DNA from 4 places in the Alkalihalobacterium sp. TH-98 genome. Region 4 is predicted to be linked to each of the others. Evidence: riboswitches for the same ligand, from Rfam matches in the RefSeq annotation. Region 4 holds a riboswitch; each other region holds the start of a gene.
What was found. Region 4 has a riboswitch for cyclic di-GMP ahead of AC2VNP_RS08910 (hypothetical protein). Riboswitches for the same ligand answer to the same signal wherever they lie in the genome.
Positions count from the first base shown of each region.

Region 1: linked by a shared signal. The riboswitch ahead of AC2VNP_RS15720 (type II secretion system protein) and the one ahead of AC2VNP_RS08910 (hypothetical protein) in region 4 are both predicted to bind cyclic di-GMP.
Region 2: linked by a shared signal. The riboswitch ahead of AC2VNP_RS10295 (hypothetical protein) and the one ahead of AC2VNP_RS08910 (hypothetical protein) in region 4 are both predicted to bind cyclic di-GMP.
Region 3: linked by a shared signal. The riboswitch ahead of AC2VNP_RS15605 (anti-repressor SinI family protein) and the one ahead of AC2VNP_RS08910 (hypothetical protein) in region 4 are both predicted to bind cyclic di-GMP.

Region 1 covers NZ_JBYCKM010000045.1:8,903-16,754, reverse strand. Annotated here, with positions in the region: gene AC2VNP_RS15740 (pilus assembly PilX N-terminal domain-containing protein) at 1-590, opposite strand, end outside; gene AC2VNP_RS15735 (PilW family protein) at 602-1,057, opposite strand; gene AC2VNP_RS15730 (type IV pilus modification PilV family protein) at 1,057-1,512, opposite strand; gene AC2VNP_RS15725 (prepilin peptidase) at 1,524-2,276, opposite strand; gene AC2VNP_RS15720 (type II secretion system protein) at 2,413-2,808, opposite strand; cyclic di-GMP riboswitch class II at 3,012-3,095, opposite strand; gene AC2VNP_RS15715 (sensor domain-containing diguanylate cyclase) at 3,362-5,098, opposite strand; gene AC2VNP_RS15710 (bifunctional folylpolyglutamate synthase/dihydrofolate synthase) at 5,220-6,524, opposite strand; gene AC2VNP_RS15705 (bifunctional folylpolyglutamate synthase/dihydrofolate synthase) at 6,668-7,852, opposite strand, start outside.
Region 2 covers NZ_JBYCKM010000026.1:160,555-168,406, reverse strand. Annotated here, with positions in the region: gene AC2VNP_RS10310 (zinc-dependent alcohol dehydrogenase) at 7-1,281, shown strand; gene AC2VNP_RS10305 (class II aldolase/adducin family protein) at 1,262-2,353, shown strand; gene AC2VNP_RS10300 (hypothetical protein) at 2,733-3,494, opposite strand; gene AC2VNP_RS10295 (hypothetical protein) at 4,100-4,483, opposite strand; cyclic di-GMP riboswitch class I at 4,528-4,618, opposite strand; gene helD (RNA polymerase recycling motor HelD) at 4,677-7,007, opposite strand; gene AC2VNP_RS10285 (Gfo/Idh/MocA family protein) at 7,173-7,852, opposite strand, start outside.
Region 3 covers NZ_JBYCKM010000044.1:103,072-110,923, reverse strand. Annotated here, with positions in the region: gene sigK (RNA polymerase sporulation sigma factor SigK) at 1-539, opposite strand, end outside; cyclic di-GMP riboswitch class I at 1,099-1,187, shown strand; gene AC2VNP_RS15605 (anti-repressor SinI family protein) at 1,219-1,410, shown strand; gene AC2VNP_RS15600 (anti-repressor SinI family protein) at 1,661-1,807, shown strand; gene AC2VNP_RS15595 (anti-repressor SinI family protein) at 2,271-2,393, shown strand; gene AC2VNP_RS15590 (helix-turn-helix domain-containing protein) at 2,475-2,810, shown strand; gene AC2VNP_RS15585 (helix-turn-helix domain-containing protein) at 2,852-3,085, opposite strand; gene AC2VNP_RS15580 (hypothetical protein) at 3,129-3,416, opposite strand; gene AC2VNP_RS15575 (aldehyde dehydrogenase family protein) at 3,708-5,141, opposite strand; gene AC2VNP_RS15570 (homoserine dehydrogenase) at 5,236-6,273, opposite strand; gene AC2VNP_RS15565 (cystathionine gamma-synthase family protein) at 6,298-7,503, opposite strand; gene AC2VNP_RS15560 (M24 family metallopeptidase) at 7,526-7,852, opposite strand, start outside.
Region 4 covers NZ_JBYCKM010000023.1:10,403-18,254, forward strand. Annotated here, with positions in the region: gene AC2VNP_RS08905 (L,D-transpeptidase family protein) at 1-747, opposite strand, end outside; gene AC2VNP_RS08910 (hypothetical protein) at 1,234-1,791, opposite strand; cyclic di-GMP riboswitch class II at 1,842-1,924, opposite strand; gene AC2VNP_RS08915 (glycoside hydrolase family 16 protein) at 2,538-3,401, shown strand; gene AC2VNP_RS08920 (glycosyltransferase family 2 protein) at 3,551-4,774, shown strand; gene AC2VNP_RS08925 (ATP-binding protein) at 5,464-6,693, shown strand; gene AC2VNP_RS08930 (Na-translocating system protein MpsC family protein) at 6,964-7,662, shown strand.

The sequences.
Region 1 (7,852 bases), on a different contig from region 4:
GCATTACCAGGAAATTTGGGAGGTTTAGGTGGTTCCTCTTGCCCTGGTGGTAGTGGTGGTATTACAATAAATTCATCCTGATCAGGAACACTCGCTATCAATTCTAGTGATCTTTCAAATTTGCCTTCTCCACCTACATATTCTGCCACTAAATTGTAACTAAACTTCTTATGTTCTGATGTATCAATAGATTTAACATCAGTTATCGACACTCGAACACCCCGACCGTCAATTTCAAATGTTATCTGATCTGGTCGATCCATTTCTATATAATAGTAGGGCCCACTTTTTATAATTGGGATATCCTTATCATCCTCGTCTTTTACTGGAAAAAGAATATTTTCACCATCATGATACATGAGTAGCCCATCCTCGACCCAAAATGTTTCCATTTCACGCATCATTAAATCTAAGCCCGCTTCTAATTTATAAAACTCTTCCTGCTCCGCTATTGTGGTCACATTCATTTTTTTACCATAAAGAGTTGTATTTAATAATGCCGCTCCTACGATTGAAACAAACACGATAATAAATAATGTTAATATGAGGGCAGCACCCTGTTCATTTTTTATAGCTTTAAATTCATCCACTCGCCAACACCTCATCTTAGAAAACGTGTAATCGGATCATGATAAACGGTCGTTTGCAATTGAAACGTTCGATCTCGTTTTTTTAATAATAAAGAAACATTGTATTTCACTGGATTTTCAACAGGATCAGGTGTTACTGTAAAATCTTCAACATGACTGGTCAAAATATGATCACTATCTTTTAGATAAACTTGATTTAATGAGTTATTGTAGCGAATAAGGGTCTCACCATCGTTCCTTAATTCCCAATCGTCTAATGTAAAATAAAACTGTGCACCATCGCGAAGGTTTTCACTCATATACTGGGAAATAAACCTCGCTTCATGTTGTAACTGATTGTCTATACTTGTTTCTTGATGAACTTTCATTGTCGTATTCACTAATAAAAACACAGGAACCGATATTATCCCCATAATTGTAATCGTAACAAGTAATTCTACTAAAGTAACTCCACGTTGGTTTTTCATTATTGTTTCTTCACCACCGTTACGATTGTAGCTTCTTGACTGTTTGGTTCTCTTGATTTTAAAGTAACTTTTACTTCATAAAAATTATCAATAGCTCTTTCATTTACTTGTGGGTCAGATGTAACATTTACTAGATTACTAAAATGTATTTGATACATGACTTCTAAATCCGTTAGTTCTGGTTCCACTGTGCTTGTAATATCTATTGGTGAACATCCGGAATTCGCTGAACAAGTTCCATATATCGTTCTATTCTCTAATCCCTCAGGATAAGTACTAATTCTAGCTGTTTCCACCACTTCTTGAGCAGAATACTGAATTTGACTTTCTTTTCCTTGAGATACGGTATTCGTAAAAGTCCCTGTCATTAATGTGAGAATAGGAATGACAACAATCCCCAAAAGGGTAATAGTTACAAGTAACTCGATTAATGTAATTCCTCTTTGATCCTTCATAACCTCACACCTTACCATAATAAGTTCAAATACCAATTCCATATGTCATAACCAAATAAGTAAGCTAACAGCGTCCCAATAAAAATAAACGGCCCAAACGCAATCGGTTGTTTACGCTTCACGATGCCAAGCACCAAGAGCGTAATGCCGACAATCGTACCTACAAATGATGCTAATACGAGACTCATAACGGTCATCCACGGACCTAATGCAACACCGATCGCCGCATAAAGCTTTACATCACCACCACCCATACCACCACGGCTGACGATAGCAATCAGTAGTAACAATGCAAAACCAACAACCCCACCAAGTAAATAGTACCAAAACGGTTCCGTCCCAATAAATAAGCGACTAATGATTAATAAACCAAGCATTGGTAACGTCACCACATCTAAAATAAGTTGTTTGCGAATATCGGTTAAGACTGAAATAACAAGTAAAATAGTTAAAATGAGTGCAGGAATTAACTCTAGTTGAAGACCAACAAATTTATAAACAATAAAAATCGATGTTGCTGTTAATAATTCTCCAAATGGATATAAAGGAGAAATTTTTGTTTGACAGTAACGGCATTTTCCTTTTAAGAATAAGTAACTGAATACAGGAACTAGATCAAGTACAGTAAGTTTATGCTTGCAATTTGGACAATGAGAAGGTGGGAATGCTATGGATTCTTTGTTAAGTAGACGGATGGCTACTACGTTTAAGAAGGAGCCGAGTAATAACGCAAGTAATAAAAAGTAAATATCTAATAATATCAATTAAATCTCTCCTCATCAGAAATAATACATAACATCCCTTCTTTATTTAATAAATAGAGTTAAAATTTTCTAATGCAAGTATTAAATTATTTAAAAAGCTGTCGCTATCAATTATAGCGACAGCTAGTAATCCTTATTAACGTGCGTATTGAGACCCACTAGGTAAACATGCTGCTCCGATTTTTACAGTACTTGTAGTAGCGTTACCTTCAATAGAGAAAGCTGCAGCTGTAGCATCACAAGCTCCAAAAGTTTCAATTGTAGGCAGCGGATTAATATTTAATTCACCTAGTCTTGCAGCAACAGTTTCCCCAGTTGGATAATCACCTGTCTCTACTTTGTATCTTTGCAAATCATCATTAATAATCTTTACATTCTGTTCATTTGTTGCTTGACGTGCTTTATCACTATTCTGCCCTAACATCGGAATAGCAATCGCCGCAATAATCCCTAAAATAACAATTACAACTAGTAACTCAATAAGTGTTAAACCTTTTTGATTTTTAAGACGTTTTTGAATAAGTGCCTTCATTTAAATATCTCTCCCTTTTTTCTCATAGTTAATTTATTTTTTGAGCTTGTCCGCTCTCAAAACCGTACCTAATTTCTTGTTGCTAGACTTGACCTAATAATGATGCTTTTGACTTTGTTCGCTAACTTTTTTACCTTAATTTGTCATAAAATGACAAATTAAGTGCAAAAAAATAACCTTTACTAGACCTCCTCCGAGATGTCATATGTAAAAGTCGGTTGCACCACTAGCTCCGTACGACTTAGGTGCCCACATACAAGTCGTATTTCATCGCGCCTTTAATTTCAATATATTGAACAATTCTAGTAATAAATACTCTAATCTCTTATGTTTCAAACCTATTATAACAAGTCCTACTACTAAGATCATTAGAGAAGTGTAATTCCCTTTAATTTACTAGTCTGTTTGCTTCATCCTTGCAACTCTGATTATAGCAAGATTCTCCTAAATGAAAATACTTTTCGGTAAATTTTTTTATGGAATTTATATCAAATTTACTACTTTAGTCACAAAAGTGACAATAGTAATTTTTATTAGAAGATAAACTGTGTCGTTACCTCGTCAACGTATCTTCTAACGTTTCCACTGCTACTTGTACTTCAGATCGATCCCCATACACCGCCACGCGGTTTCTGCCTTTTTGTTTCGCTCCTGTATACATCGCACGGTCTGCTTGGCGGACAAGTGATACCGGATTGGACTCTTCATCATCGCTAGTTGCCACACCGATACTCGCCGTGATCTGAATCGTTTTCATTTCTCCTTCGTTGAGGTCGTTATGAATAAGGAACTGGTGTTGGGCAATGCGCAGACGTAATTCTTCCGCTTTCATGTATGCGGCAGTTGAATTAGTGTTTGTTAATAGAATGACAAATTCTTCGCCGCCATAGCGAGCGACAATTCCGTTTTCCCCTATTGTCTCTTCCATCAGCCTTGCGATTTGACAAAGTACGTCATTACCGGCTTGATGGCCATACGTATCATTAACAGACTTAAAATGATCTAAGTCTAGTAGAATGACCGCTACTTTATCGTTCTGAATGACGCTTTGTTCATAGTTTTCAATTAATAGTCGCTCAAACGAACGATAATTATAAAGACTTGTCAGCGGGCAACGTTCACTTTCTTTTTTCGTTGCTTCGTAATGACGGGCGTTATCAATCGCGACACCGACGAAGTTTGCGAGGATTTCCATTAACGTGACATTTTGCTTTTTATAGGCACTTTTTTGATTAACAGCGATCGTGATGATGCCTTTCAACTCACGATGTTGAATAATTGGGACGACCATTACGGAATGAGCTGTTTTTAACCAAAGACGCTCTGGTGTCGGCCATTGGCTCCTATTTTGAAAGACAACGGCTCTTTTTCTGCGGTACACTTTTTCAGTTACTGAATCAATTGTCTTTCCCGTTGAAAAAAGAGCAGTGGGGTCTTTTTGATAGGCTTCTAGTAGTTGCAGCTTCGTATTTTCAATTGTGTATAAGTAAATATAATCACTTGGAAATAAGTCTTTTATTTTATTGATAAATAAGTGAGCAGTCTCTTTTACTTCCCACGTACTGCTTAATTCAATGCCTAGTTCATTTACTTTTTTGAGTTGGTCATTCATTAGTTCACTTCTGCGATAGACTTTTAACATAATGGAAATTCCTATAAAAGCAACTGCAACGATTCCAGACGCCCCGTACCCAATTTCTTGGTACATCATGACAAGAATTACACTCATCGGCAAGACGAGTGCTGCAGTCGCCAGTTCCCATATCGTTCCTCTATCAAAGAACTTTGTTTTGACTTTCGCCAGATGATTTCGAATGAGGTAGATTAATACATGGTTAACGAACAGAAATGTACATACATACGCTGCTAACGGAACAAAAAAAACTAACGCATTTGGAAGCGGTAATCCAACGGCGAAGTAATACATCCCCGCGGCAGAAAGAGACGTTATATAGAACATAATGGAATTCAGTGGAATTCGATACAAGCTTTCACGATTTATTCTCATTAAAAGAAGGGAAAATAATAGTGCAAATTGGGTCACGATGATTTCAATTAAGAGACCATATAAAAGAAAACTAGCAAGAGATACCCATTGAAATAAGACGAATGAATACCCTCGATAATGAATGGGAAAAACTGCAGCGATTGCAGCTAAAACGAATAGAGAGAGGATTTCTTTTTCATTTCCAGCAATTTGAGAGAAAGCATGTTGATCAAAAGCAGTGATGAAAAAAACAGTCATAATAAACCAAATTGTCCACAATGATGCTTTTACCGTACCCGACACAACCCTTCCCCCCTCTATGAATTATTTTCTGAAATTTCGATCTCTCTTTATTATATTACTACAATAGTGTAAAAATTCCTAATTTAATGGTAGTGTCAATATAATTAATGGTTATTTTTTACTACAAATTTACTTTCCTTTGCTCTATCAAATGTAATCTTGCTTGTGAAATAAAATATAAAGATCCAGTTATAAGTAATAAGTCCTGATCTTCTAGCAACGGAAGTTTCGTTTGAATAAAATGCTGCCAGTCACTGACCTTCGTTTTATCTTTAAAACTGCAATTGTCATATAAATCAGTAGCTGTTGCTGCCCGTGGAAAATCAAAACTAGTAAAATTAACTTCGTCTATTACGTCATATAGAGGGGTGAGCATCTTTTCAACGTTTTTTTCTTTGGTGGCCGCAAATAACACCTTAATGTTCTTATCTGCAAACTGTTCACGTAAAACGGTTGCTAGCGCTGCTATACCTTCCTCATTGTGAGCACCATCGATGTAAACAAGAGGTGTTTCACTGATTTTTTCGAAGCGTCCGATCCACGCCGCCTTCTTTAGAGCCCTTCGAATTTCTTCTTCTGTAATGAGAAGCGCTTGATACGTTTTTAAATAATCAATAACCATTAAGGCAAGCGACGCATTTTTGATTTGATGTTTCCCAAGCATCGTCAGTTCTAGTGCGTCTATTTTACGAAATGGTGATGTAAAGGTGAATGTCTGTAAACCACTTGTTGAAGCTGTGTCTCCGATGAAAAAGTCATTGGCTAACATATAAAGTTTTGAGCGCTTTTGCTTCGTTTGATGTTTAAAAATAGCTAAGATGTTGTCTTCACATTCCGTCGTGATGAGTGGTACGCCCGCTTTAATGATTCCTGCTTTTTCCCGTGCAATCTCTTCTTTCGTTTCTCCTAGTAAATGCATGTGATCCATACCAATATTTGTGATCGCAGTTACTAGCGGCATCGAGACATTTGTTGCATCGAGACGCCCTCCCATACCTGTTTCTAAAAGCACAAAATCGACTGGACGGACTTCTGCGAAATAGTAAAACATCATGGCCGTTAAGCTTTCGAATTCGGTCAACATCGCTTGTCCATTCGCTTCAAATCGTTCGCGTGCTGGTGTTAAGTGATCAAAGACGCTGACAAAGTCCTCTTTTGTAATCGGTTCTTTATTAATAGAGATTTGCTCTTCATAGCTGAGTACCGCAGGCGTTGTAAACGCACCGACATCGTAACCAGCTTCTAGTAACATCTCTCGAATAAAATTTAACGTCGATCCTTTCCCGTTCGTACCCGCAATATGAATAATTTTTAACCTTCGATGAGGGTTTCCGATCTCTGCTAGAAACCCTTCCATATTCTCTAAACCTAGTTGAATGACATTACGGCTTTGAATAAAATCCACTATTTCTTCAAATGTTTTCATCCCTGATACGCCCCTTTCTTCCTTTGTAACAGTATCTATATTATATCTTCAAATCACGTCAAATAGAAAAGCCCCTGCACAAAGATCACTCTTTTAGCTGAGGCATTTCTTTAATTTAATTATCTAATTTATCCCCCGATTTCTCAAGCTTGCCTTACATACGAAAGAAAATTAAGTGAGCCTGTGACGACTAAAATCTCGTCCTTTGCTAGGTCACCTCTTAATTGGTCGAAGGCGGTCTTGTAATCCTCTTCAAATTGTATTGCATGATGGTCAAGTACACGATAGATCTCATCTCGCTGAATAGAACGCGGATGAGGGAACGTTGTTACAATAATCGTATGGGTGAGTTGCTGCAACGATTGGATCATTTCTTCTACATCTTTATCGATCATTGCTGAAAATAGGACAATGAATTTTTTATCTTGAAATGTATTTAGTAATGTTTCAACAAGGGCTTTGATCCCCTCTTGATTATGACCGCCGTCCATGATAACCATTGGTTCAGTTTGCACGACTTCAATTCGGTTGTTAATTTTTGCTTGTTGTAGACCCGCCCTTACTGCCTCTTCTCTCACATCAACATCGTGAAAGGCTTCTAGTAGTTCAATCGTTCGAATCGCTAGTGCAGCATTGGTTTGTTGATGGGTACCGAGCATTGTAAGCTGTAAGTCGGTGTAGGTATGTTGTTCAGATGTATAAGTAAACCTATCGTTTGAATGGTGTACCTCAAATTGACTTCCTAATTGGTGTAATGATGATTGTTGTTCTGCTGCCGTTTTCTGGAGCAGTGAAACGACTTCTTGCTGCGTACATCCTGAAACTAAAGGGATCGATGGTTTAATAATTCCTGCTTTTTCATTTGCGATTTGCAGCAGGTCATTTCCAAGAAATTCAATATGATCCAAGCCAATATTCGTGATAATCGCGACTAGTGGTGTAAGAACATTCGTCGGATCTAACCGGCCTCCTAATCCTGTTTCAATAATTATAAAATCCATATTCTCCACTTGAGCAAAATATAGAAAAGCGAGTGCTGTCATCACTTCAAATTCAACAGGTGCACCGTAATCAGATCGTTCTAACTCCTCGATAACCGGGAGTATTTGTTCCACTAACTGTACAAAATCTTCTTGTGAAATCGGCTTTCCGTCTAGTTGAATTTGATCGTTTCGTTGAAATAGATAGGGTGATGTAAATGTACCGACTCGATACCCAGCCTCATTTAAAATAGATCGTAAGTAGGTTAAGGTTGACCCTTTTCCATTCGTACCGGCAAGGTGAATACTTCTTGTCTTCTCATGCGGGTTCCCTAGCTTTTCAAGTAA
Region 2 (7,852 bases), on a different contig from region 4:
GGGTTTGTGAAATCGTTACAGTTTGATTATAGTATTCCACGCTATGTCTTTAGCAAAGTCGTTGGAAGGTGGAAGCCTTCTCTCTATTGGCATCCACGTCTGTCTTGTTTACGGTTACGTGAAGTTCAAGAACCAAATCTTCCAAATGAAGACTGGGTTAAAGTCGAAGTAACCTATGGTGGCATTTGTGGAAGTGATTTAAATTTAATTTTCCTCAATGATAGTCCAGCTACTTCCCCTTATGCTTCGTTTCCTTTTACAGTAGGACATGAAGTAGTTGGAAAAATATTAGAAACAGGTCAAAATGTCAAGCATCTAAAAAAAGGGGATCGCGTCGTAATTGATCCAATCTTATCGTGTATGAGCCGGGGCTTTAAAACACCTTGTAAAGCTTGCGAACGTGGAGAATTTAGTTTGTGCAGTCATATGACTGAAGGAGATATATCACCTGGATTACTAATTGGAGCTTGTAAGGATACTGGTGGGAGCTGGGGGCCTGTCCTCGTTGCTCATAATACCCAAGTTTTACCTTTACCTGATGAAGTTGATGATTTAAATGGAGTTCTGATCGAACCATTCAGCTGTGCACTTCATGCGGTATTAAAAAATAAGCCAAAAGCTCAAGATCGTGTTCTCGTAATCGGTGCAGGTGTCATTGGCATTTCGGTCATCGCTGCCATACGTGCGCTCGGTATTAGCTGTCATATTACTGCACTTGTCAAACACCGTTTCCAAGGCGATCTTGCGACAACATTCGGGGCTGATGAGGTCATTTATCTTACTCGAAACGGAACATACATTGATGAGACCGCCAAAACTTTAGATGCAAAAGTTCTAAAACCGATTTATGGCGCACCTGTCATTGAAGGTGGTGCAGATATCGTATATGAATGTGTCGGTAAAAAGCAAAGTATTAATGACGCTCTGCGCTTTGCTCAAAGTGGTGGAAAAGTTGTTCTCCTCGGATTAGCAAGTATTATCGATGGAATAGATTGGACTGCGGTTTGGCTGAACGAGCTTGAGGTGAAAGGAAGTTTTGCCTATAGCACCGGAGAATACGAAGGTAAAACGATGCGTACTCTTGAGATTGCTATTGATTTAATTCGTCAGAAAAAAGTCGACTTATCACCAATGATTTCTCACCGCTTCCCACTCGAAAATTATAAGGAAGCGATTTATACAGCAACTAATAAAGGTAGTAGTTCCGTAATGAAAGTTATATTTGAACATGGGAACACAATTAACAGAGGAGGCAATCAGCATGAAAACATTTCTAGTTAATGGAACGACTGAAACTTCATTTATGGCATGGTTAGAAAAAGGGATGAAAGAGGTTTTCAGTCGAAATGGATTTACACTTTTGGAAGATGTCGATGAAGACTTGCGACTCGTTCTGAATTTTACCGACCCTAAATCGTGTCGTCCTTTTAGAAGAAAAGCACAAGCCACATTTGTCGTTTCGATTTTAGAAAATGAAGGAGTTATGGAAAATGTGTTTAAAGAGGCATATCCTTATTTAATTCGATCTCTTTCCAACCATTTAATGTTTGTAAACCATAACGCGGGAACGACAACCTTCTACTTTTTAACTCCCGAACAAGGCTGCTATCAAATTGAGTACAAACAAGGCGATGATGAATCAAGACTCTTCCAGAAAATATATGAACGCTTAGAGCCACTTGCTTCATCTCAACTTGTCATTGACAATGACTTTCACTTTGACTTACCAGAACCGTTATGGAACGGAGATGAAGTCAGTGTACAATTAAAACAATCTGGGAAGAAGCTCGATAAAATGGATCTTCTTCCTGCTCCATTCCCGATTGATGAATATTTAACACCACGAGATATGCGCCATTTACATAAATTATATGGTATTGGTGGTTTAAGCTACGGGAATTTAAGTGCAAGACAAGATGAGAACCACTTCTGGATGAGTGCTAGCGGCATTGATAAATCGAACATGAATACAATTGGACAAGACATTTTATTTATAAAAGGATATAACTCAAAAGACAATAAAATTGAAGTAAGTGTTCCACCTGAAGTAACACCAAAACGAGCTTCTGTTGACGCAATTGAACATTGGATGATTTATAAAGAACACCCTGAAGTTGGAGCGATCGTCCATATCCACGCATGGATGGACGGGATCACAGCAACGGAAATTAATTACCCATGCGGTACAGTTGAATTAGCCAAAACAGTCGCACAACTTGTTCGTGAATCAGAAAACCCTTCCCAAGCGGTCATCGGACTCAAAAATCATGGGCTTACGATTACTGGGACAAGCTTAGAGGATATATTTGAACGGATTGACGGTAAAATTAACCGCCAAGTACCAATGAATTAATGTGAAACCTATTGGTAACATCTAATTAGCCCCGACAATCCTATTGTTGTCGGGGCTCCACTACGTGATTATATGCAACTAAACACATCTTAACGGTAAAGAGGTGTGTTTAGTTTATAGATTTTGGGAACGGTAATTACAAAAATTCAATGAATTACACTTTCTGAGCCTCTTCTCCCTGTTACTGGTAATACCAGGGTCATATTCTCGTTTTCTGGCCCACACTCCAACCAGTATGAGTCCAGATTGCACTGTCGTAAGAGTTGAGGGAAGTCTCGCTGGCCGCTACTACTACCAAGCCCATCTACAAATGCTGTTTCTATCTAAAAAACATTAAGAGGCTGCCATAAAAGTGGGCAGCCTCTCTTCTTTCTACGATCTATTTTATTTCCTCAAGCTCTTCTTCATTTTTCCCAACTTCTTTAATTAACGCTTTATAGCCATTTCTCGTTAATTTAAACTCATTATCAACGTATCCTGACTTTTCTAAAGCTTGAATGATGTCATCTGATAATGATGAGCGAATTTCATCTAGCGCCCAATTCAAGTCATAAATCGATCCATTGAGGACAGAATCCTTATCCAGTGAAGCAGCGATTTCTTTGATCGGATCGACCTTTATGAAATACTTCTTTGTTTCAAGTACAGCTTGGTGGATTTTGTTTTTCGCATTATTAATTTCTTGCATAATCGTTGATATTTCGTTATCTTTTTGTTTAATTTGTTGACGATACTTTTGTTTTTCTAAATCGCTTAATTCAGCTTTTGTAAAAAGCTCTTCGAGTAACATCGTTCGATCTAAATCTACTTTTTCTAAATCACTTTGTTTCTTTGCAACTTCAGACTTTGTTAACTCCACATCTTCAGATTTTTCGTCTTCAACCTGCTTAGTTTTCACATTGTTTGCTTCTTCACTTTGGTTAGTAACTAACGGAGTTCTTATTCGATTAATAGAAACCGCAAGAGTCATTAACAACACCATAACAAATAATCTAAAAATAATATCATTAAACAAAGCTCCTATGAAAAGTGCTACTCCTAAACATCCAATAACAATTATAAACGCCCAATCTTTTGACGAGTTTGGTTTTTTTAATGCTTGAAGTAACGACGAAGATTGCTGTTTTGATCTATATTCCATCTTCTTTCTCCTTTATTTACTTTTTAATTGCAACATCATTTGAAAAATATCCTATTTTGAGTATATCAATAAAATTTAAGTTTGCCAGACTTCAATTGTGTCAACTTATTATAGAGTAAGGAAATCATACTGTAATGAGTAGTCTTTACTATTCTCTTCTACAAATACCTTATATTAAAAAAGATAAAGCTATTACAAAAATGGATAAATGGTATAAAAGATCCAATATATTTGTTCTCCTATAGGATTTTAGCATATTAAGAGAAACATAACCTGAACGAATGACGATAATAACCAGAGCAATCGTAATTAAAATGGACGGGATCATCTCGCAACACCTCCAAGTTGTTAAGTCATTCATGTATATGATCAAAGATTTCGTCATACGACTCTTTTTTTATTGACAACTTCGTACAAACAATTCCAATATTAAAGCACCTGAACTTCAAGAACAGTTTAATCAAAGCATCTCCACTCTAAAAAAAAAGACGCAACATGTAAGACAGCTTCACATGTTACGACCTTCAAAATAAGATTTTTCCATTTACTTCATATATACATCTCTCTAAACTTACCTATTAAATGGGTCTCTTCATGTCCCTCACCTATAAAAAATCAAGAACGTACGTACCGTCGCGACCATTAAGATAAGGATTAATATGACCGCCAAATTTATACTTGTATCCACGGTATTGCAGAAGCGACGGGGAGATTTCATTCGATCTTTCCGTAAACTCGATTCCTTGAAACCCCTTTTCATTGGCGATCTCTTCTAGAATAACTACTAATCTGTCCAATTGATATTTAGACATAGCTTTTTTACATTCCAATAAAACGACCAAACGTTTACTACGTCCAGGTCCAGGTCGAATCGTCAACTTACATTCTACAAAATTTAAATAGAGACAAACTAAATCCTCGGTATAACCAGCATAGTTTAAAATCTTGTTCAATTCACTGAAATCTTCCAATTTAATTCGAACAAACAAAATACTACTTCCTCCTTATTTACTAAACCGCACGGAGGTCCATATTCGGCAACTGGCTAGCATAGTTAATTAACATTAACTGAAGCCCCTATAGTTTTGCGTCATCACTTTTCAATGATTTTGCCCTTTCGTACGATTGTTTTATATCATTACTATCTTAACAGCATTTTCAGAATACTGAAACCAAAAAGGTCTAATTTTCATTTCTGTATGTCTCTTTTGGAACTTTATCGAGAAATTGACTCAGTTCCCCTTTATAAAAAAGGTCTAGTGAATGCATCGCCCTTGTACACGCGGTATAAAATAAATTCCGTTCACTATCCTCGTGGTATTTTGAGTTTGAAGCATCGTAAATAATAACGGCATCAAACTCGACTCCTTTTGATAAATAAGAGGGGATTACTAGTACCCCGGCTTCATAACCTGTCGATTGTTTTGTTATCATTCGAAGAGGTAGTAATTCTTTTAAATGTTCGTATACATTCTCTGTTTCCTCAGCCGTTTTACAAATAATTGCAATCGTTTCATGTCCATTGGCTTGAAGTGTTTCAATTCTCTTCCCTATTTTTGAATGGAGTTCATTTTCATCTTCAGCTAATTGAACCGATGGCTTTTCACCTTGTCGATTAAAAGGATCAATATTTGCACCGATAATCCCCTTCGTAAACTCGACGATTTGATACGTCGAACGATAACTGCGTGTCAGCTGATATTGCTCCATATCATCTTCTTGAAACAAATAACGTAACGCTTCAAAACTATTGACGGAAGAATGGGCATAAATGGACTGATTTAAGTCACCAAGCACAGTCATTTTTGCACGTGGAAATAAGCTTTTTATGAACGCAAATTGAAACGGCGAATAATCTTGTGCTTCGTCAATAAACACATGACGAATCGACGTATTCACCTGAAGACCCTCGAGCCGACCTTTTAAATAAAGAAGAGGTGTCGCATCCTCATATCGAAGATGGTTTTGTTCTATATTTTCAGTTGTTGAGACGCATATATCAGCCCACTCTTTCGGTAATTGATCCGAATACCCGTTTACATACTCTGCTTTTCTAAACAATTGGATATACGTTGCTTTCACATCAACAAACTGTAGATTTTCAATATACCTTCTAATTTTCTTCAAGCGTTTTTTCACAATGATCGCAGCAAGTATTTGTTGTTCTCGGTCAAAATCATAAAATTCATCGTTGTTTTGATTGTTTTTTTGGAGCTTATGGTAGGCTTTTAAATAGGCTTCCTTATCTAACAGCTCCATTTCACGTTCAACCCACTCTTCTTTTCGTTGCTGAAGCTCAAACGTTCGTAACTCCTTTAATAACCATTCTGAGGTTAAATTCATTCGATTAGGTATTGGTAAATCCTGATCTAGAGAGTAGAAATACTCTTTGATCCTTGTGCTTGAGAATAAAACTTGCCCTTTAAATTTCAGGCCTCTAAAAATGATACCATCTTGTTTTAGAAGACTTAAATACTCATCAATCACCTGCATAAATAATAGCGACGATTTCAATTGGATACCTGCGATACCCACTTTGTAAGATTTATCTTTAGTTTTCGTTAAAACAAATTCCATTTGAGAAAATGGATCTTCTATTGTAAACGCATCTCCTAAGCGATGTTCTAGGTATTCTTGGAATGTCGTCTGTTGCATATTTTCTTCACCTAGCTCTGGTAAAACACTAGAAACGTAACTATTAAACATGGAGTTTGGTGAAAATAAGACGATATTTTCTGCTAATAATGTATCGCGGTATCGATACAACAAATACGCCACTCGTTGCAGAGCTGCTGAAGTTTTCCCACTTCCAGCTACTCCTTGTACGATTAACAGTTTTCCTTTTTCATTTCGAATAATTTGGTTCTGTTCTTTTTGGATCGTTGCAACGATGTTTTTCATTTGAGAATCAGCTTGAGCCCCAAGAACCGTTTGAAGCATTTCATCTCCAATCGTAATTCCTGTATCAAACATATGTAAAAGCTCACCGTTACGGATAATATATTGCTTTTTTCCCTTCATCGTACCATCAATCAAACCAGAAGGTGTCTCATACTGAGCAGCTCCTGGCCCATAGTCATAATATAAGCTTGAGATCGGCGCACGCCAGTCGTACACATAAAAGTCAACGCCATTCTTATCGACGAATGATGATGTGCCAATATACACCGGTTCGGTCTCTTCCTCGCCGTTTTCAAGAAAATCAACTCTACCGAAGTAAGGTGATTTCTCTAATTTATGTAAATTACGTAACTCATTCATAGAATGACGATGTCTCCGCTCTCTTTCTGATAATAGCTCTGCTTGTTGTTTAATACTTGCAAACGTTTCAGCTGCTTCTTCTGCATTATCAAAGTTTACGGTCACATCGTCCCAAAACTTCCTTCTGATGTCGACAACGTCTACTTTTACATCACCTAGCTGATCCTTTAATTCGTGCATTCGTTCATTAATTTTATTGATAACGAGATCAACTCGTTCTTGTTCTGCTTTCCAATCCTTGTTTTCAGTCATTACTTCACTCCTAGCAGGTGCATCCTCTTATCTCTTTGAATAACCTTATCCCTATTTTAGACAAAGAAGGACGTTCCCTTACATATGGATACGTCCTTTCGTGATGTTTATAATTGAATGTATGAGTAAAGGTTTTAATTTATCTTTAATTTATTTATCCTACTGTCATTTTTCTGCCGTTTTATTTGAAGTCAACAAAGACTCTAGCACCTCTTGTACGAGTAGACCTTCTTTGAAATCAATTAAAAATGCTTCTTCACCTTCTGTCGCTTTTACAAATTCATCAATTAAATTCACAGGCGACGTTGTCAAGTCACTTGGTTCAACGATTGCTAATTCTTCCCCACGCTGTGCTTGCTTTACTATTCTCCAGTCTTCTAATGCAATCGTTTGATTCGTACCATGGATTGTGAAAGCAATCTTCTCTTTTTCAGCTTGGCCAACAAGACCGTCCACTAACACTTTTAAACCATTTTCCAAGGTTAGTGTTGTTATTAAGCCAATTTCACTTTTCTCCTGATCTTCTGGAAATTCAACTTGTGCGTCGACGTTATTTACTTTGCCAAACATGTGAACAATCATTTGTAAGTAGTGCGGCAAAATTTCACGGATGAACCCGCCTTGTTCTCGAGTGCCGATCCAAGGAGTTTGTTGCCATACACGAGGCCAAACGTCAAAATGCAGTTTTAATGAAATTCGTCTTACGTCTCCTAACTCCTCTTTTGCTACACGTTCTTTTATCGTAGTAAACGGTGCATTATAAGGTAGTGGAAAATGGATCGCATGGACAACGTTTGCTTGCTCCGCCTTAGCTAGCATCTCTTCTGCTTCTTGCAGTGAGTTAG
Region 3 (7,852 bases), on a different contig from region 4:
TTTTCTCGTTCATCTAGAACGTGGATGTAATCGTAAATTTGTTTCTTTTCCATTTTCAGTTGGATCGTGTCAACGATGTCATCGGTTTCTTCTTGAAGGACATCAATTAACGTAATTTCGTTTCCTTCCTTATCCGTTCCAATTGGATCATGGAGAGAAACATCTTTTTTTACTTTCTTTAACGCACGAAGGTGCATGAGGATTTCATTTTCAATACACCTTGCTGCATATGTCGCTAATTTCGTTCCTTTACCTTGCGAATAGCTCTCAATCGCCTTTATTAACCCAATCGTACCTATCGAGATCAAGTCTTCGGTATCCTCACGTGTATTTTCAAACTTTTTAACGATATGGGCAACCAATCGTAAATTATGTTCAATGAGGCGATTTCGAGCTTCTTCGTCTCCTTGCTCCATGAGCTGTAAGTACTTTTGCTCCTCTGCTTTCGAAAGCGGTTGCGGGAAGGCATTGTTTTTTACGTACGATACAAAAACAATGACTTCCTTAAAGAAATAGGTGATGGCTGCAAATAATGACACTTCCTCACCCCCATAAGGTTTGATATCTTATGTCTATGTAGGGATGGGCTCGGTTGTGTCTGTACACAAAAAATATGTGAAATTTTTTAAATATTACACTTTAAGAAACATATTTAACTTGATCTAATCACAAAAACAACTCTTTCAATGTAATACTTAAATAGTCAACATTTTTCTTCTATAAGATTAAAACATAATTACCTTTATAGAAAAATAAAACTTTCGTTAGTAAAATCTCGACATTATCTCCAATTATCTATTGCTATTTTACAATTTATTCCTGCTACATTTGGGCTATACCTTAAGGTTTATAAACTTCCAACTACGTAAAGAGGACTAAATAACTATAAAAATAACCTTTTCACTGTTTTCATATTGTTTAATAGGTTAATTATACCTATTTTGTGTTATAACATTGTCAAAATTCATTACTTTCTAAATTTTATTACATCGACACTCTTCAACACCACAAAATTTTCTCATCCTTTATACTACTAATGACAAGCCATAAGTCATATAAATTGTAAAAAAGTATGTTAATTATTAAAAAATAAAGTAATCAGTCAAAGGGCAAACCTATTGAAAGGTAGGGACGCAAAGTCACAGGTCTAAGGTTGAATTCTCAATGATGATGGCTGGACTACCTGAAATGCTTAATGTATTTTAGGAGGTAATGATTATGAAGAGTAGCGGGATATTAAACCTTGATCACGAATGGGTTGAATTAATGAAGGAAGCGAAAGATTTAGGTATGAATACAGATGAAGTGCGATCTTTTTTCTTGAAAACTGAAAAAACTGCAAAAACCATTCGCACATCAAGGACGTTCACGATTAACAAAAAGACCTCCTCTTTTTACGCTACGCTATAATATGAGAAAAGTGATATGAGATGAAACTTGTTCATCCCGTATCACTTTTTTTACAAACTGAACCTGCCTTACTAGAAAGTAATTAAAAAAGGGAAAATCTCTAAAAATACTATATAACGAACGTAAAGCGACTGATTCTGTCTATTTTTCACTATTTTTCTTCAATTACCTTATTTGATTATCTAATATCGTTCTATATAATGAACATTAAGAAGAATAAAATGGAGTATTAGGAAAAGGGAGAGATCGTATGAAACCTACTGAAATACCCTGCGAGGAAAGGCTGCTGGATTTAGAGTGGATTTTACTTATGAAAGATGCAAGAGAGATCGGACTTCAGCTAGATGATGTTAAAGCCTTTTTAGAGCAATGTAATCGCAATCAAGAAGAAAGGTAGCGCTATCATAAATTTTATGAGTATAGTCTTAAGTTAAATAGCTTAGTTTCCCAAGTCAAATTAGTTTTACTATAACCACTATTGAAATAGTGTAGGACTACCAAACTATAAATACCTTCTTTTGACCCATAAATGAACTGTAGAAATTCGGAAGTTTTTGTCTAAAAGTAAAGGTTGAATAGTTTTTTTTTCTAAGAGTATTCTTTACAAACACATTTACACTAAGTGTTACGCGCTCTAAATAAAATGTCGATTGGAAATTTATTGCAACTGTTACTATAAATATGACTTCAGTAACTAAAAGTTTTTCCTATTTTTTTATATGATGGTAATGGGTTAACTAATTGTAGTCGCAAATTCCCAACTATTTTATTAACTATTGATCGCCGTGTTTATATATAGACCTATTGCTATACTGACAGTAGACTGATATTACTGTGTACAGGAACTAGGAGGTAGAAGAATGAACACAAAGACCTGTGAGGCTTTGGACAAAGAATGGACAGCTTTAATAATTAAAGCTAAAGAATTAGGGTTTACGATTGAAGAAATTAAAGAATACCTTAACAAAACCGTTAAAACATGATCTCGCAGTTCTATTTACAGAACAAGCCTTAAACTGTTATAATTCCTATAAGTATACAGGTTGAGAGAGGAAACGATACAGATGATCGGAGAAACAGTCAAACGATTACGATTAGAAAAAGGCTTGTCTTTATCTGAATTAGCAGAATCCGCTGGTGTAGCAAAATCCTATTTAAGTTCTATAGAAAGAAACATCCAATCTAATCCCTCCATACAATTCCTAGAAAAAATTTCTTCGGTATTAGGTGTTAGTGTTGAAACACTATTAAACGAAAATAAAGAAAAGAAAACTGAGTTAGAATACGACCTCGATTCAGCTTGGGTGGAATTAGTTAAAGAAGCGATGGAGTCTGGTGTCTCAAAAGAACAGTTCCGTGAGTACTTAGAATTTAACAAGTGGCGTAAAAACAACAATTAATTGGAAGTTCAATATATTGAAAAAACAAACAATCCACCTCTCTACATGGAGGTGGATTGTTTGTCTTCTTCTTCCGAATTCATTACTTCTATTAAGTGAATTAGCTCAACACCAAGTGCTTGTGCCATCTTTTCCAAAACCGATAAACTCGGGTTCGTCTGTAAACCGCGCTCAATATAACTTAAATAGGACTTAGAAACACCTGACAATTCAGAGAGTCGATCTAAGGATAAACCTTTCTTTCTTCGCAGCTCCCTAATATTCCCCCCATTCATATTTACCTCACCCTTTTTATTTTGTCATTTTTATCGATATTCCTCAATTCGTCTTAAAATTCATTTCATAGTAATACTCTTTACTTTGAACATTTTTCACGCACGTTAAAATCATTCCGTATACTTCCATTGACTTTCCAAATATATTAAGAGTCGTTCGATAAATGACCTGCTCTGAAACTGGAAATTTTAAAGAACTAATAAATATAAGTGATGTTGTTGTGAACTCAAATACATTAACATAAGTACATTTCGAGTTGACTACGTTGTCTTTCACGAGATGTATCATTAATTCCGCCTGAATTGGACTTTCTATATCAATGGTCTGCATTATTTGATGACCCTCCTCTCCTGCTTTGGTAACACCACTTCGTTCTTTATAAAGAATATTATATGATTAAAGTTCGTTATAGTAAACGGTACTTAAGTCCTTTCATTCTTTATTAAGAACATTTATTACGCCTTTCTTAGTGTTAACTTATTTACGTGACGCTTGTTTTAAGAATAGAAAAGTAAGAAATAGGGAATTGGTAAGGAGATCGAGAGGTATCGGCGATAGACAACAAAAAAAGTGATAGGAACCTACACACAGCCCTACCACTCTATTTTGATATAAAAACTTTTAAAGGTTGAAGCAAACCACTTTTGGTTCTGTCATTTCTTGAATAGCGTATTTCACACCTTCTCTTCCTAATCCTGATCCTTTGACGCCACCGAATGGCATGCTGTCAATACGGAAGTCACTGCTGTCGTTCACCATGACACCACCGACATCGAGCCTTTGGATCGCTTCAAAAGCAGCCTGGAGGTGATTGGTAAAGATCCCTGCCTGCAAGCCATAGTTCACATCATTTGCCCGTTCAATTGCCTCTTGTAAACTATTGACTGCGAAAATCAGAACGACGGGGCCAAAGATTTCTTCTTTAGCGATCGTTGCATTTGGCGGGACGTTTGTTAACACCGTCGGCTCGAGATATGCTCCTTCTCGGTTTCCACCGCATGCTAAAGTGGCTCCTTGTTTGATCGCCTCATTCACTAGTTTTTCAACTCGGATCGCCTCTCGTTCATGAATGAGCGGCCCCATATCAGTACTATCAAACAACTTGCTGCCTTTTCGATAGGTTTTTGTTTGTTCAACAAATTGTGCTGTGAACTCTTCATACACATCTTTTTCTACATAAATGCGTTGAACGCCTAAGCAGTTTTGACCGGCTGCCCAAAACGCTCCAGAAACTGTAGAGTCAACTGCGTGATTGAGATTGGCGTCATTCAACACAATGACGGGAGAGTTCGATCCGAGTTCCATACTTAGTTTTTTCAAGCCCGCTTTTTTCGCTATTTCTGTTCCTGTTTCTAAGCCACCTGTAAAGGAAATCATTCTAACGTCAGGATGAGTAACGAGTGTATCTCCGACTTCAGCGCCTCTACCCGTAATGACGGATAAAATTCCATCTGGAAGCCCGGCCTTTGAAAACGCTTCTGCTAGCTTTAATGCACTAAGCGGTGTCACAGTTGCCGGTTTTACAATAATCGCATTACCTGAGGCTACTGCTGGACCAATTTTATGAGCGACTAAGTTCAATGGATCATTGAACGGTGTGATCGCGCCGATAATTCCAATCGGGAACAAAGAGTAATATCCTAAACGATTTTCATTTCCACTGCTTTGATCAAAAGGGATCGTTTTTCCTTCTAATCGCCGCCCTTCTTCTGCACTGATGCGCAATGTTTGAATGCATCGTGCTACTTCTTTTCTCGCTTCGCGGATCGTTTTGCTGCCTTCTAAGGCAATCGTGACCGCAAAATCTTCTTGTTGTTCTTCTATGAAATCGGCCGCTCGCTGGATAATTTCAATTCGCTTAAAAACAGGCAACTTTGCTGACACGACAGCTCCTTTTTTTGCCGCTTGAACCGCTTCAAGCATATCTTCCTTTGTCGCTGCCGGCACTGTAGCAATAGCTTCATTATTTTCTGGATTGGTTACTGTAATCGTCTGGTCTCGGGTCACCCACTTTCCGGCGAGAAACATTTTCCTTTGTGCCACTCGAACTTTCATTGGCTTTCCCACCTTTCTTTTTTATAAAACCTCCATCTGTCTATCAAGCTTTGTCGCTCAATTAACTGACAACATTCTTTTTGGGCTGTGAAAATCATAAATGGTTCCTATATATATTCAATAAATCAATTAACAAGGAATACCCTGTTTCCGTTCGTCCTGCCCCAGGGCCTGAAAGGGTGATCGTTCCAGCTAAATCACACTCAAAAGTAACTGCATTTAGAACTCCTTGAATGGAAGCGAGTGGATGGGTTTCATCGATCATTTCTGGTTGTACCGATGCTTTGATTTTGCCATTTTCGTTGCTGACACGAGCAATTAATTTCCAACGCTTCCCTTTTGATTTCGCTTTTTTAATATCATAAGGGGTCAGGTGAGTGATCCCCTCACACTGGACATCATCGACTTTTAGCAAAGAATTCATGACGGTATTAGCGAGAATAACGATCTTATACCGCGCATCATAGCCTTCTACATCACTCGTAGGGTCTGCTTCGGCATACCCGAGTTGTTGTGCTTCTTCGAGTGCTTCTTCATAGGAAAGCCCTTCTTCCATTCTGAGTAACATGTAGTTCGTCGTTCCGTTTAAAATGCCTGTAATTTCTTTGATTTCGTTACCTGCTAGTGCTGCGAGCGGCATTCTAAGCGCAGGCGTACCGCTCATGACCGTTCCTTCAAATCCCCAGCGCACACCGTGTTGTTTCGCTAATTGTGACAGCTCCTTATAAGCTAAAGCTACTGGACCTTTATTACTCATTACGACATGTTTTCCTGCTCTAAACGCCGCTTTGCAATGATCGATTGCCGGTTGGCCTGTTTTGACATCGGTGAACGTCACTTCGACAATCGTATCTGCGTTCGTTTGCTCAATCGTTTCAAAGCTGTCTAAGTCACGAACCAATCGCTCGCTATCGGGGTAGTCATCAAGAGTCCCTGTTCGTTTGACAATGTGTAATGCTTTTTCTATATCAAGGCCGTCTGGATCATATATGGAGCCTTTCATGACATCTGAAATTGCAACGATTTTTCCTTCCCAACCGGTTTCTGCTTTCAAGGCCTCTTTTTTTTCTGCTAAAATTTCCGCCAATCCTTGACCAACTGTGCCAAATCCTAATAAAGCAAGTTTCTGCATATTCTAAGCCTCCTTCAGAAATGGCTAGCGAACTGCCTTTTTCACATGCGTAAAGGCTTCTTTAAAATCGTTGATGATATCTTCCGCATTTTCAATCCCGCATGAGACGCGAATGAGTCCTTCAGGTATTCCCATCGCTTTACGCTCTTCTGGGGTACACTCCACATGGCTAGTCGTTCTTGCCGGGCCTACTGTCGTCTCAACTGCTCCTAAGTTTGCAGCACGATGAGCAAAGGTTAAGTTTGGTAAAAGATCTTTTACGGTATCCATGCCGCCTTTTACAGAGAAGCTCATCATGCCCCCGAAGCCAACCATTTGCTTTTTCGCAATATCGTGGTTCGGATGCTCCTCAAGTCCTGGGTAAAATACGGATTCGACCAACTCTTCTGACTTTAAATAGTTTGCTAGCTTTAATGCATTTTCTTCTTGACGTCGAACGCGAAGCTCGAGCGTTTTCATTCCACGTAAGATGAGGTATGCCGCCCACGGATCCATCGTTGCCCCGTTGATTTCTCGGTAATGATAAATTTTTTCGATATACTCTTCGTTATTACTGCACGCCACTCCGCCTAATGCATCCGCGTGACCACCGAGAAATTTTGTTGCACTATGAAGGACGATATCCGCTCCAAGCTTTAACGGTTGCTGGTTTAACGGTGTCGCAAATGTATTGTCAACGATGACGATCGCTCCAGCTTTTTGACCGGCTTCGGCCATGCGCTTAATATCGGTAATTTTTACAGTTGGATTCGTTGGGGTTTCGAGATATAAGATCTTGCAGCCTTTGGCGACTTCCTTTTCTACTTCTGCATGATTACCCGTTTCACAGAACGTAATTTCTACGTCCATTTGGGGTAAGAATTCCGTAAAAATTTTATTCGTTCCGCCGTACGTATCTTTAATCGTTACAACACGATCGCCTGGTCGCAAAAAGGTATAAAGCGTATTACTAATCGCCGCCATCCCCGTTGAGAAACTCGTCGCTGTCGTTGCTTCTTCAAGTTCTTTTAATTTATCTTCGAATGCTTGAACGGTTGGATTCGTGTTTCGGCCATAAATATGTCCTTTTTTACGTCCAACCGCGACTTCATACCACTCATCCATATCATCATAGTTGTAAGCGACACTCGGTATGACAGGTACTTGAGTTGCTCCATGAACCAGATAGTCCTTCTCCCCTGCCCAGACGGCTTTTGTCCCCATATTTGCTTTTTTCATTTTGTTTTCCATACGATCTACCTCCTTGAATTAATTACGCTCCCATTCCCCCTGGCCATAATTTCTTTCCTGCGTGTTTGACAAACAACTTTCTCGGTGCACTTGCTAATAATTCATAACCTGTTTTCGTGACACGGAAGGACTCACTTAATTCAACGCCATAGTCATCCATCCAGATGCCTAGGATCATATGAAAGGTCATATTCGGCTTTAAGACCGTTTGATCACCTGGACGTAAGCTTGCCGTATGCTCCCCCCAGTCTGGTGGATAGTTTAAGCCGACTGAGTAACCAATTCTTGACTCTTTTTGGTAGCCTCTTTTCTGTATTGATTTTCTCCAGGCGCGCTCTACTTCTTCACA
Region 4 (7,852 bases):
GTCGCTAGCTATTAAGGAGTAGACTTGGTCTTCTACCTCATAATCGACCGTATGCTGAAGGAAATCCTGCAGCTTGTTTACTTGGTTTTGTACAAGTTCACTATCTTCCTTGATCGGTTCTAGATAGAGGGGCTCTAGAAAGATTTCGCTCGTATAATCTTGCTTGTCGAACGCATCTAAAAGACGATGGACATCATATTGCTCACCTTCAATGCTTTCAGAAATCAGAATTTCGCCTTCTTCTAAGATGGCTTGCGCATTTACAGGCGCTGCCAATTGCTCATTCATAGTGGTGAGTTTTTGCTCGAATTCGGTTCTCAGAACTTCACTACGATATTCGTCGGTTTGACTTGGCAGTAAAAAATACGTTTTCGCTTCTGTAGATGGGAAAAAGGTCGCCTGACTTCTTAAAGTTTCTCTAATCCCGGGTAAGTCACTTTCTGTAAACTCCATCTTTGTTTCAGTTCCTTCTAAAATGAGCTGGTCCCCAACATAGATTTGGTTTTTAAGCACAGAGGTTTGCAACTTTTCTAGGGCTTGATCAGCTGTCAGCCCGCTAACTTCTATTCCATTAATCGTAATGTTTGAATTAAAATGTGTATTTTGATAGTAGATCATTACCGTCAATATAAGTGCAGTAATAAAGATAATAATGGATAGAATGTACTTCCAGTTTTTATACCATTTATTAGGTTGTTTCTGTCGAAGATTATTTTCTTCTACAGATTTTTCTACGGCATAACCCATATATATCCCCCCGACCTTCGACTTTCTTAGACTCTAAAACTTCTTATCTAACTTAATTATAATCTTTTACTACCATTTTACTAGATAGGAAATTTATATTTTGTCGTTTTTTGTAAGTTGGGGAAGTTTATTATAAATTTTTGGTGAACTTATGTAGGATACTGGAGAAATACTTGGTGGGGTTGTTGCAATTATTTAATTTCTCTGGGCTAAGAAGTAGGCGATAGGAAAGCTTTACAGGTTGAATTATAAATAGGGAGTGAGTTAGATAAGAGGATAGTTACTTTATATCAACATAGAGACTTCTAATAATACAATTGTCTAGTACACACCATTATTAAAAAACGTGGAACACGCTGTGAAACAAGATTATTCGGGGAGTCACTGTGAAGGTATCCTATGCTTCTAAATGAACAAATACTGTTGTAATAGAATGAAAGGAGAAAAGGCCAAATAAGCCATTCTCCTCTCTTTTGTTAATAATAATTATTTTTTCCCACCTGCATTGGAACCAGAAGCAGGTCCTTGTGGCACATCCTTTTTGATGTGCCCTAATTGTTTACCATTATTGTCTTTCTCATTATCGCCATCTGCTGGAGCAGGATCTACAAATGTTACTTCTTTCTTTTCTTGTCCTTCCCAAGAAACTTGACTATTACCAGCTGTCATTTGGATGTCAAATACAAACTTATAAGTACCTGCTTCATCTGCTTCAAACGTAATTACAGAAGTGTAATAACCATCATCATCTAGTACTAACGAACTTTCTCCTTCAAATACCTCATCATTAACTGTCCAGTTATACGTTGCGGCAGAGCCTGTTTTCAAAGCCGATGCTGTAAGTGTAACAGTTTCTCCGACTTCCAATTCATAAGTATCTGCTGTTAAAGTTAATTCATGGACATCCTTAACAAATTTGCTTTCTACATTTTCTGTTACATCTTCAGCTCCTGCTTCTGCAGCAAAAGCTCCTCCTGCAAATACTGATAATGCTAAAGAAGTTGCAATTGTTAATCCTACTACTTTTTTTGTTAATTTTCTCATTTCCCATTTCTCCTCTTAAATCAATTTTTTAATATAGTAAAAACCAATCATTAAGAGGGCCGGTTACACCACTAGCTTCATATACCCCAAGGTGTCCAAATAAGGGTTATACTTCATCGCTTCCCAAAGTTAAAACTAAGTACATAGGCCTAACATTTAGGACTTTGCGCCTTTCTTTCTTGTGGCCACGTGAAATAGTAGTGCATTGTCTCTATTTCGAATTATATATTCGTTTTAGAGAATATGGAAGATTTTTGTTTCGACATATATATACAAAGAGCCACATCAATTTTAATAGATTTAATAAACTACAGTTAAATATATTTTTCATGGGCAAATTTAAAGAAATGTTGAGGTCGATGTTATGTAGTGAATATATCTTTACTTATCAATAATTGTAATGTACGTATAAACTGTCGAATTTTTTGGAAAAAAAATCATTTAAATTTAACTGTAGTTCAATTTATAATAAAAGAGTATCAATAGAATTTTAGTGGAGATCTGTAGAATGATTGATCCACAACTCAAAAAAGCTTGCATGGAAAATTTATTTTCTATGTCTTTTTTTAGCAGTTATTGTTCTCTATAAAGCACAATAAAATATAGATATTGAATGAAAATTTTAGCAAAGGAGTGAAGTGAACTATTTGTTTTATAGGAATTTTGGCATGGTAGTCCACTATTGTGTATGAGATACAATGTTCTTTAAAACGAATAAAAAATTCAAATATGATTAGGTGTGTTTTATGAAAAAATGGATAGGAATTACCTTAGTCTTTCTAATTGTAATCTCGTTCTTTTGGTTAGGTGGGGAAAAAAGTCGCTCATTCAATAATCAAGCTTTATCCGAAGAGTCTGTATCTGTTTCACCAACTCATAAGATCGAAGTGAAAAGCGAAGACAGCAGTTGGAGTGAACCTCCAAGTGATGAACAAGATGTAGACGGTTGGAAGTTAGTTTTCTTTGATGATTTTACAGATGAAAAACTGAATACAAAAAATTGGACGGCTCTAAAGCGAAAAGAAAGCTATAACAACGAACTTCAGGAGTATTCTCCCAGAAATGTAGAAGTTAGTAATGGTCGACTTAATTTAATAGCAAAGGAGGATGGTGTCGCTCCTAAAAAGTATAGTTCGGGACTTGTTGAAACGAAGGGTAAATTTGATTTTCTTTATGGGAAAGTTGAAGTGAAAGGAAGGTACCCTGTTGGTAAAGGACTATTTCCAGCTATATGGATGTTACCGTCTGATGGAAAGGACCATTTACCTGAGATTGATATATTTGAAAATGTTGGTCACGAACCGCATCTCATCTATCAAGTTCACCATTGGAGGGAAAACGGAAAACTTCAAACAACTTATAATAAAACAGAAAATCAGGAAATTGATACAGATCATATATACGGAATTGAATGGGAAGAAAACGAAATACGGTGGTATGTGAATGAAGAGCTTGTTTTTACTTCTACCAATAACATCCCGGATATGCCAATGCATCTTATTATTAATTTGGCTATAGGTGGAAATTGGCCAGGGGACCCTGATTTAAGTACATTCTTTCCTGCCATATTCTCTATAGATTACGTTAAAATTTATAAGAAAGTAGGATAATAAAAATGGAAAGTATACTTAATATAACGATATTGGTCATATTTTCAATTTGTACGATATTCCCAATATTCCATATAGTTAATGCTTGTATTTTATCATCAAAAAAGCCCTACTATATGAAAAGCGTGAGGTCCCCAAACGAGAAATCGATGAGTATATTAGTTCCATGCTATAACGAACAATCGATTGTTGAGACATTAATTTTCGGTATGAAAAACTTAAATTATCAGAATTACGAATATATTATTATTAATGATGGTTCAACAGATCATACATTAAGCTTATTAAAAAGGTTGTTAGATTTAGAGGTGACGGTGAAACGAACTACTACTAACTTAGAATATATGCCTGTTTTAGGGGTATATAAGTCAAAGAGGTTTAACAATGTGGTTGTAATAGACAAGGTGAATGGAGGTAAGGCTGATTCTTTAAATGCTGGAATTGCTTACTCTTCAAATGAGTTAGTAATAACCTTAGATGCAGATAGTATCTTAGATGAGAGAGCACTACCTATAATTAATAATGCTTTTCAAGATCAAAAAGTTGTTGCTGCAGGTGGAATTGTCCATGTATTACAGGGAAGAAAGGTGGATAAAGAAAGTTTAAGACCGACACTAGGTTTAAAAATGTTAGTAAGAAGTCAAATATTAGAATACTTTAAAGGCTTTTATGTTTATAAAGCTTCATTAGCAAGGCTAAATGCACTAGCGATTATTTCAGGGGCATTTGGGGTGTTTAAAAGGCAAGTTCTCATAGATGTTGGAGGTTATCGGAGAACAGTTGGTGAAGATATTGACATCACACTAAAAGTACAACAGTATGTTAATAAACAAAAAGGATTAAAGGTTTTATTTATCCCAGAAGCCAAGTGCTATACGGAAGTACCAGAGAATATACTCGATTTATATAAGCAAAGAATTCGTTGGCAAAAGGCATTTACGGATTGTTTATTTATCTATAAGAAATCACTGTTAAGAACATTATTTACACGACCTTTATCATTTTTCTTTATAATTGAGGCCTTTTTTACAGGGGTACTGTGTGGTTATCTTATGGTTATAATACTTTTACTTGTACTTGTTGTATTTCCAGCTACCGCATTTCAATTCCTATTAGTCTATATTATTGCTAGTTTTACGTTAAATATAATTTATAATGTGGTGGCAATTATTATTGCTCGAATCCATAATCAAAAGTTTTATTTTCGCGATTTGATAAAACTAGGTATGACTCTCTTGCAGGATTTATTAATCTTCCGTTATTTAACTTTATTTTTTGTCTTGAGTGGGACGATCCAGTATTTCATCAATAAGGAGGGTTGGAATAAAGTACAACGAACCGGCAGACAATATGATATTGAACAAGTAAGGTAATTTTTTTAGGTCCTTTTGTTCGTTATTAGAAACAAAAGAGTGAAAAACGTTCTCTTTAAAGACTTAACTTAATGAATAAAGATAAAAAAGACAAATCCTAGATGAATTGTCTTTTTTATCTTTATAATAAGAGGTTGTGATATCCCTGAGTTAATATCCCAAAAATCTCATGAGATACCTTTCTTCACAAGTTATTGTATATGTGTTCAAAATATATGGAATGTTGGTATAACTATATCTGCATACTAAATTCATTTTGAGTAAAAGTTAATATAACAACACGCCTAAATTCTTGAAAAAGTCACCAATTTGTTATATTCTATAAAAGGATTTTAGGAATAAGATGCCTATATCTATTTTTTGATGCTGTAAATTAAATTGTTGATATATGTTGATCTGGGACTACCTTTTTAGTCATTAGCCTGCAGACCTAACAATACCATTGACAATAAGTTTTGTTAAAACCAAAAGTTAATAATTGGGTAAAGGATCTTTAGATTAATGCTAAAGTTTAAAGCCAAAGTGGGAAGTAGCCGTTGTTGTTACTCTTACTTTGGCTTTTTTTATGGGTTGCTTAAACGAAGAGAAGATTGAAAATATTAATCAGAAAGATGGGAGATTAATTGGATATTTTAAAGGATGTAGTGTTAAACTTTTTCTTCATATTCGTTTGCTATTGTTTGTTCGTTTTGTTTGTATTTAAAAAGCGTGAGGGAACTAATGTCCAAAAATCTAGTTTTGTTATATTTGCATTGGCTGCAGTCATTCTTTGTGTAACCTTTCCGATTCAAATAACTGATAAACTTTGGTTTGATTTAAGTTTCGTACCAATTGCTATTGCTGGGTTGTATGGAGGATGGCGCATCTGTTTATTGCTCTCTATCGCCCTAATTGGATACCGACTACTGTGGGGAATAGACGAAACTTACCTTTCAATGATTGTAGTTACGTTACATGCTATTTTCATTGGATTTATATCCATCCAATTTCGTTCTTTCTCACATCAACTACGAATTTTGTTAAGCGTAATTGTGGGCCTAGTATCCTCGTTACTGATTGTCGTTGCTGTAGGATTTGTTCTAAATGATTTCATAACTCCAGTGCAATTTTTAACGATCAGCTTATCTCACTTGTTATTTATTACCTTTTTTGTGGTACTTAGTGAGACATTTATTAGAGTACAAAAACTGGATGAGCATGTTATCCGTTCTGAAAAGATGGAAATTGTTAATCATGTGGCTTCAAGCTTTACACATGAAATACGTAATCCAATGACTACTGTTAAAGGGTTTTTACAACTTCTGAAAAGCGATGGAATTAGTAGAGTAGAAAAAGAGAAATATATTTCTATTGCAATTAGTGAGGTTGAACGTGCTGAAAGTATTATTACAGAATATCTTTCTTTTACGAAACCAACGACGAATGATTTAAAAGTTATTGATGGGGCGGAACTATTACAAAGATCAATTGACGTCATACGTCCACTCGCAAATTCTAATTGTATTGACATTCAATATAATAATTCCTCATTTTTTATTCGAGCTAATCGACAGAAGCTGCAGCAGGCCTTAATCAATTTATTTAAAAATGGTATTGAAGCTATGCCTAATGGAGGTACACTGTATATTTCTGCAGAATCTAAAAAAGATGTCATTTTTCTAACGATTAGGGATAACGGAATTGGAATGACAAAGGAGCAAGTAAATCGACTAGGAGAACCTTATTTTTCTTCTAAAGGAGAAAAGGGAACGGGTTTGGGGATGATGGTCGTCTATAATATTATCGAAGCTATCGGTGGCTCTATTCATGTCGTAAGTAAATTAGGAAAAGGGACAACCTTTTTAATTAAACTGCCACAGTGTTCAGCATTAGGAGAAGAGGAAGTCACAACTGAAAGTAAACTGTATATAGTTAAGTAGATTGCTATATCAAGAAACTAGTGATAAAATAGGATGGACGAATGTCTTGCTGGCATTGGTAACGAAAATACAAATTTGTAATTAAACTTAAACATATTTATAATACATTTTTTGGTAAATGGAAGAAACTATTAATTATAGCCCGTCTATCCATGGCCTAACTTCTCTATTCATGAAGTTAGGCCTTTTCGGTTTTTTATAGAAATAAATACATAAAAAGGGAGTAAATGTAAAAAAGATGTTAACTAAAAGGGGAGGGAAGCCTAAGAAATGATTACTACTTATCGCCAACAAGAAGACCTCCTGCAATTGAGCAGTACGTTTAGTAAAATGCTAAAACAAAAGTTTGGGAAAGGTCCAGAGTCTTGTTTTGTAACGAACCAATCGAATAAGTTAACCATTTATATTAGGAATTTTATAACGCCGGCAGAAGAGGTTCTGGTAGAGTCTAATCAAATTAATCTGGCCTACAACTTTCGCTATGCGGTGATCGAGAGGGTTTTTCAAGAGTTTAAAAATGAAGTTGTAACTGTGCTAGGTCTAACATTTACCTCGTATCATACTGATTGGGATTATGATAATAATACTGGGGTTTTAATGCTAGAGAATAGTAATACGAATGAACGATTTGAAACAAGCAGTCATTCGAAATTAACAACGAAGTTATTTGAGAAGATGAGTTCTATTTGTGCAGAAGTACATAAAGCTCCGAGCAGTATAGAGATGCTCAAGTTGAATCAAAATATGTATCTTGCTGAGTGCAAAGGAATTATGCTGCAAATCGAGAAAGTATTATACCAAAAAAACTGTATTGAAATGCTTCAAGAGCGTTCCATTGAAATTAAAAAAAGTTATAGCATTCAAAGAGCATCATTTGAAGAAGTATTTGATAGGGAAATTGAAGGGTTATTTATGACATGGGATTATAAAAATGACCGCTGCTATATATTCTTTTATTTACAACCATAAATTATTTTAATAATATATAAAAAGAAGAAGAGATTGGATTAGCTCTTTCTTTATGACATTTTTAAAATTACAAGTATATAATTGAATTCTTAATTTGGTAGAAATGCTTTTAGAATTTTACGCTAAACATAAGCCAAAATAGCAAGGTGACATGAGTCGCTCTTGCTATTTTGGCTTTTTTTGTTTTCGA